Regions from separate parts of the Streptomyces sp. NBC_00086 genome, predicted to be linked through region 2. Evidence: riboswitches for the same ligand, from Rfam matches in the RefSeq annotation. Region 2 holds a riboswitch; the other holds the start of a gene.

Region 1 (3,400 bases), 4.7 Mb from region 2:
GGCGTTGGTGCCGTGCGCGGAGGACGGGATGAGGCAGACGGTGCGCTGCTCGTTGCCGTTCGCCCGGTGGTAGGCGCGGACGGCCAGCAGGCCGGCGAGCTCACCCTGGGAGCCGGCGTTCGGCTGAATGGAGACCTTGTCGTATCCGGTGACCTCGCAGAGACGTTCCTCCAGCTCGGTGATGAGCGTGAGGTACCCCTCGGCCTGCTCGACCGGAGCGAACGGGTGCAACTGGCCGAATTCGGGCCAGGTGACCGACTCCATTTCGGTGGTCGCGTTGAGCTTCATGGTGCAGGAGCCCAGCGGGATCATGCCGCGGTCCAGCGCGTAGTCCTTGTCGGACAGCTTGCGCAGGTAGCGCAGCATCGCCGTCTCGGACCGGTGCTGGTGGAAGACCGGGTGGGTCAGGTACGCGTCCTCGCGCAGCAGCCCCTCGGGAAGCGCGTCGGCCGTGGTGGCGTCGAGCGCCTCCAGGTCGGCGGTGACCCCGAAGGCCGCCCACACCGCGTCCACGTCGGCGCGCAGGGTGGTCTCGTCACATGCGGCGGAGACCAGGTCGGCGTCGACCTGGTACAGGTTGACCCCGCCCTCGCGGGCCGCGGCCACGACCTCGGCGGCCCGGCCCGGGACGCGCGCGGTGATGGTGTCGAAGTAGGCGCCGTGCACGATCTCGACCCCGCCGGCCGTCAGACCGGCGGCGAGCAGGGCGGCGTAGCGGTGGGTGCGGCGGGCGATCGTCCGCAGCCCGTCCGGGCCGTGGTAGACGGCGTACATGCCGGCCATGACGGCGAGGAGCACCTGCGCGGTACAGATGTTGCTGGTGGCCTTCTCGCGGCGGATGTGCTGCTCACGGGTCTGCAGCGCCAGACGGTAGGCCTTGTTGCCGTCCGCGTCCACGGAGACGCCGACGAGGCGGCCGGGCAGCGAGCGGGCGTGCTTGGCCTGGACGGCCATGTAGCCGGCGTGCGGTCCGCCGAAGCCCATCGGGACGCCGAAGCGCTGGGTGGTACCCACCGCGATGTCCGCGCCCAGCTCACCCGGGGAGGTCAGCAGGGTCAGGGCGAGCAGGTCGGCGGAGACGGCGACGATGGCGCCGAGCGCGTGCGCCTGCTCGATGACCGGCTTGATCTCCCGCACGGCGCCGGAAGCACCCGGGTACTGGAGGAGCACGCCGTAGACGCCGCGCTCGGCGATCTCGGCCGGGATCCCGTCGCTCAGGTCGGCGACGACGACCTCGATGCCGATCGGCTCGGCGCGGGTCTGGATCACCGCGATGGTCTGCGGCAGCGCGTCGGCGTCGACGAGGAAGATGTTGCCCTTGGCCTTGCCCACGCGGCGGGCCAGGGTCATGGCCTCGGCGGCCGCCGTGCCCTCGTCGAGCAGGGAGGCGCCGGAGGTCGGCAGCCCGGTCAGCTCAGCGACGACGGTCTGGAAGTTCAGCAGGGCTTCGAGGCGGCCCTGGGAGATCTCCGGCTGGTACGGCGTGTACGCCGTGTACCAGGCCGGGTTCTCCATGACGTTGCGCAGGATCACCGGCGGCGTGAAGGTGCCGTAGTAACCCAGGCCGATCATGGACGAGAGGACCTGGTTGCGGTCGGCGAGCTGACGCAGCTCGGCGAGCACCTCGGCCTCGGTCCGCGCCTCGGGCAGGTTCAGCGCGGCAGTGGTCTTGATCACATCCGGTACCGCGGCGGCGGTGAGCTCGTCGAGGGAGCCGTAGCCCACCTGAGCGAGCATCTTCGCCTGCGCCTCGGCATCCGGGCCGATGTGGCGCTGCTCGAAGGGGATGCCTCGCTCCAGCTGGGAGAGCGAAATGCGGTTGGCGGTCATGTACGGAGGCCTCCTGGTCGTACGACCTGCGAGGGGCACCACGGCGCGGGCACCCGGACGGCCTCCCCCTCTGTCATCACAACCTGAGAGCTTCACCGGGCCGCGCGGGGGTCGCCCACGAGATCCGGCTTTCACCGTCGGTGAGGAGAGGGACCGGCACTGCGCGCCCGGTTCCCGCACCTGCTTTCCAGAGTGGCCTCACCACGTGCGGTACGTATGCCTGAGAGATTCCGGGGAGGATTTGCTCCTTCGGCGCCTCCGTCTCACTCACTCGGAGGACTCTCCCGCACAGGGTCAACAGCCGTCACCCAGCCTACCAGCGAGGATCTGGGCACCTCCCTCGAGTGGCCCCCTCTCCGGAAATGCACTTTTGTAGTGCTTACGGAGGAGTTGCGCCCAAATGGAGGGACCGGACCGTGCAGACCGACATCGATCCCCGCAGCCTGATCGGCCGCAAGGCGTTCGACCGCAATGGCACCAAGATCGGCACCGTCGACGAGGTCTACCTCGACGACGCCACGGGCGTCCCGGAATGGGCCGCCGTACGCACCGGACTCTTCAGCCGGGACGCCTTCGTCCCGCTGGAGCCGAGCGAGATGGTGGGCGACACCCTGCGCGTGCCCTTCGAGCGCTCCCTCATCAAGGACGCCCCCGACTTCGGCGTCGGCCGCCACCTCTCCCCCGAACAGGAGCTGCAGCTCTACCACCACTACGGCCTGGACCTGACCCTCCCCTCCGACTTCCAGCACGACTTCGGCCACAAGACCCCCGACACCCCCTGACCCCAACGGCCACCCCAGCAACCCCGGCCACTCCAGCCCCTCAGGGGGCCGCTCCAGCCTCTCGGGGGGCCATTCCAACAACCCCGGGGGCCACTCCAGCCCCTCCGAAGGCCACACCAGCCTCTCGGGGGGCCATTCCAGCAACCCCGGGGCCCACTCCAGCCCCTCCGAAGGCCGCCCCAGCAACCCCCGGCCATTCCAGCTCCTCCGGAGGCCACTCCAGTAACCCCTGGGGCCACTCCAGCCCCTCCGGAGGCCACCCCATCCCCTCGGGGGGCCACTCCAGCTCCTCCGGGGGCCGCTACCGCCCCTCCGGGGAGACTCCAGCCCCTCCGGCGTTTGAGGAGCGGGGGTCCGGGGGCAGGCCCCCGGGAACGGCGCCGCACGCTGCAAGGGGTCCGGGCGAAGCCCGGGGAACGGTGGAAGGGCGGGTAGGGGACAGCAGCCCCGCAGGGCGGCCCCACCCCCTACCCAGTCCCCACCCCATCCCCCCCGACCCCCAAGGCCTGGTCCCCGACCAACGGCATCGGATCGGACGGCTCCAACTCGGGATCGTCCACCAGAAACGTCCGCACCCGGCCGGGCCGGGATCCGGGCTGCTCGAACCGTACGGTCACCCGCCCGACCCCACTGCCCTGCACCCACCCGGGCCCGTACACCGCATGCCGCACATCACCCCCGGCCGCCCACCGCCGCTCAGGCACGCCCTCGACACCCTCCAGACCCACCCCACCCCCACGCCCCGACTCAGCCCCCAGCCCGTGCCCGGGGCCCTGCCCCACGCCCAG
Region 2 (3,400 bases):
TCGACGACCGGGTCTTCGGCGGCGTCGAGCAGAATCAACTGCACAGGCCAGGGCGGCGGTACGCGGGTCAGGGCGCGGCCCAGCGCCTCCATCGGGGCGTTTCGCATGTCGGGCTCCCATCCCACCAGGTGGACTCCGACGTAGAGCTCCGGCGAGCCGCCCTCGACGCTGGCGAGGCAGCGGTGCGCGGAGGCGACGACTCCGGTGGCCCGGAACTCCTCGGCGGCCGCGGTCAGGAACTCGACCGGGTCCTCCTGCCAGTCGGGCTCGAAGAGCCGGACCCGGCCGCCGGTGGCGGTGCCGTCGAGCGGGCCGCGGCCGGTGCGGCAGAGCTCCGCGACGGCCGGAGGGGGCAGGGGCACGCCGACCGAGCCCTCGGGGTTGACCGCGATGCCGAGCTGCGGGGGCAGGCCCCGGGCGAAGTCCACGGCGGGGGCCACGGCGAAGTCCATGGCGGGTCCGACGCAGGCGCGGAACTGCTCCTCGGAGCTGTAGACGGGCACGTAGGCGGCGCCGTCGATCTCCATGGTGGGCAGGCTCAGGCTGTTCACGCCTCCGGGCAGCGGGATCCACAGGTGGCTCCGCCCGAGGACCTCCACGATCCGCCCCCCGGCGTCCGCCTGTCCGAGCGCCGCCCCGAGCACCTGCTCCAGCTCGTTACCCGGCCACATGTACGTCTCCGCTCGCTTGCGCTTGGTCTCGCCCCGAGATTAACGGGCGCCTCGGACACCCCGACCGGGGGCCGCCCGCACCGGGGTCCCGCCCGTGCCGGGGCCGCCCGTGCCGGGGCCGCCCGTGCCGGGGCCCACTGCCGCTTAGCGGAAGCCGATCGACGTCAGCCGGGACGCCGCCGGGCGGTCCAGCAGGGTCACCGAGGCGCAGCCGGCCGGCGGGCGGCCCGCCTCGGCCTCGCGCAGCAGCCGGGTCACCGCGCCCCGGTGCCGGGCGAAGGCGTACGCCGATACGCCCCGGCCCCGCGCCGCCTGCCCGGCCCTGGCTTCCTCGGGGGTGGTGTCCAGCAGCACCAGGTGCAGCGCGCGGCCGCGCCGCCGGGCCGCCGAGGCCAGCAGCGCCCGTACCCAGCTCTGCGTACCGCAGTCGTGGACGACGGCCGGGGCCCCGGAGCGGAGCACCCGCCACAGGCCCCAGTAGTGCGCGATCCGGACCGCCGGCCGGTACACCGCGTAGGGCAGGGCGGCCGGCATCCGGCGCTCCCAGCGCTCGCGGGCGTCCTGGGAGTCGATGCCGCCGCCCTCCGCGGCGCGCTTGATCAGGGTGCTCTTGCCGCCGCCGGGCAGTCCGGAGACCACCACCACGTCCCCCTGGGCGAAGCGCAGCCGCCGCGGGCCCTCGGCCCCGCGCAGGTCCCGTACCGCTCCGGGCTCCCCCGCCGCTCCGGCCGCCGCGGGATCGCGTACGAGGCCGCGCTGCGTCGGCACCCCGGTCACCGCGCCCTCGACGGTGCCGGTGCTCGTCGCCGCCAGTACTCCGAATCTCCGCACAGTGCTCGCCTCCCCCGCGACGGGTCGCCTGGACCCGGTCCCCCTGAGTGTAAAGAGACGGTAATCCGGTGTCTCCGGTTCCGCTCCGGCTTCGCTCCGGACCCGCTCCGGGCCCGCTCCGCTTGCGGACCCCCTCCCCCATTCGGCCCCACGTCGTGCAATGATGTGCGCCATCTGGACACCTAACTGCATACCGGCCGCTTGAATCCGCGCGGGAGAGTCCCGGCACGCCGCAAGGCGGTGCCCGGGCGCCGAAGGAGCAAGTACCTCCCTTGAATCTCTCAGGCCCCGTACCGCGTGGATGAGGCAGATCTGAAAAGCGAGCCGCGCCACCGCCCGTAAGGGTCCCGGCGACGGCTCCACCCAAGGTGCAAGTCGATGGCCTTCCCCTGGAAGCGGGGAACTCTCGGCGAACCTCTCAGGTTCCGATGACAGATGGGGAGGAACTCCTCCTCGTCATGTCATGCCCTGGGACCCGGGAGCCACACCCATGAGCACTGCCCCCCGCCTGACCGCCCTCGATGCGCTGCACCGTTCCCTCGGTGCGACCATGACCGATTTCGCGGGCTGGGACATGCCCCTGCGGTACGCCAGCGAGCGCGACGAGCACAACGCCGTCCGCACCAAGGCCGGTCTGTTCGACCTCTCCCACATGGGCGAGATCACCCTGACCGGCCCCGAGGCCGTCAAGGTCCTGGACTACGCACTGGTGGGCAACATCTCCACCGTCGGCGTCGGCCGCGCCCGCTACACGCACATCTGCCAGGAAGACGGCGGCATCGTCGACGACCTGATCGTCTACCGCCTGGGCGAGACCGAGTACATGGTCGTCGCGAACGCCTCCAACGCCCAGGTCGTCCTGGACGCGATCACCGAGCGCGCCGCCGGCTTCGACGCCGAGGTCCGCGACGACCGCGACGCGTACGCGCTGCTCGCGGTGCAGGGTCCGGAGTCCCCGGGCATCCTCGCCTCGCTCACCGACGCCGACCTGGACGGGCTGAAGTACTACGCCGGCCTGCCCGGCACGGTCGCCGGGGTGCCCGCGCTGATCGCGCGCACCGGCTACACCGGCGAGGACGGCTTCGAGCTGTTCGTCGCCCCCGAGCACGCCGTGGAGCTGTGGCAGGCGCTGACCAAGGCGGGCGAGGGCGTCGGCCTGGTCCCGGCCGGCCTGTCCTGCCGCGACACCCTGCGCCTGGAAGCGGGCATGCCGCTGTACGGGCACGAGCTGACCACCTCCCTCACCCCGTTCGACGCGGGTCTGGGCCGGGTCGTGAAGTTCGAGAAGGAGGGCGACTTCGTCGGCCGCGCCGCCCTGGAGGCCGCCGCCGAGCGCGCCGCCTCGAACCCGCCGCGCAAGCTGGTCGGCCTGATCGCCGAGGGCCGCCGCGTTCCGCGCGCCGGCTTCTCCGTGACCTTCGACGGGCAGGTCGTCGGCGAGGTCACCTCGGGCGCCCCGTCCCCGACGCTGGGCAAGCCGATCGCGATGGCCTATGTGGACGCGGCGCACGCCGCGCCCGGCACCTCCGGCGTCGGCGTGGACATTCGCGGTACGCATGAGGCGTACGAGGTCGTGGCCCTGCCGTTCTACAAGCGGCAGAAGTAGCCCCGTACCGCACCGCACCGCGCGTCACCGCTGGTCGGCGCTTCGCGCCGGTCCCGCACGACCACCGTTCGTATCCACTCCCCCGCATCCAGGAGAATCAGGTCATGAGCAACCCCCAGCAGCTGCGTTACAGCAAGGAGCACGAGTGGCTGTCGGTCGCCGAGGACGGCGTCTCGACGGTCGGCATCACGGAGTTCGCGGCCAACGCGCTCGGTGATGTCGTCTACGCCCAGCTTCCCGAGGTGGGTGACACGGTGACCGCGGGCGAGACCTGCGGCGAGCTGGAGTCGAC

The links. Region 2 has a riboswitch for glycine ahead of gcvT (glycine cleavage system aminomethyltransferase GcvT). Riboswitches for the same ligand answer to the same signal wherever they lie in the genome.
Region 1: another riboswitch for glycine. It lies ahead of gcvP (aminomethyl-transferring glycine dehydrogenase); the one in region 2 lies ahead of gcvT (glycine cleavage system aminomethyltransferase GcvT).

The regions. Positions count from the first base shown of each region.
Region 1 is NZ_JAPELZ010000001.1:7,071,181-7,074,580, reverse strand. Features, by position in the region: gene gcvP (aminomethyl-transferring glycine dehydrogenase) at 1-1,830, opposite strand, end outside; glycine riboswitch at 2,029-2,127, opposite strand; gene OG276_RS32115 (PRC-barrel domain-containing protein) at 2,247-2,612, shown strand; gene OG276_RS32110 (DNA polymerase IV) at 3,080-3,400, opposite strand, start outside.
Region 2 is NZ_JAPELZ010000001.1:2,419,542-2,422,941, forward strand. Features, by position in the region: gene OG276_RS10535 (enhanced serine sensitivity protein SseB) at 1-671, opposite strand, end outside; gene OG276_RS10540 (AAA family ATPase) at 816-1,502, opposite strand; glycine riboswitch at 1,705-1,808, shown strand; gene gcvT (glycine cleavage system aminomethyltransferase GcvT) at 1,993-3,108, shown strand; gene gcvH (glycine cleavage system protein GcvH) at 3,213-3,400, shown strand, end outside.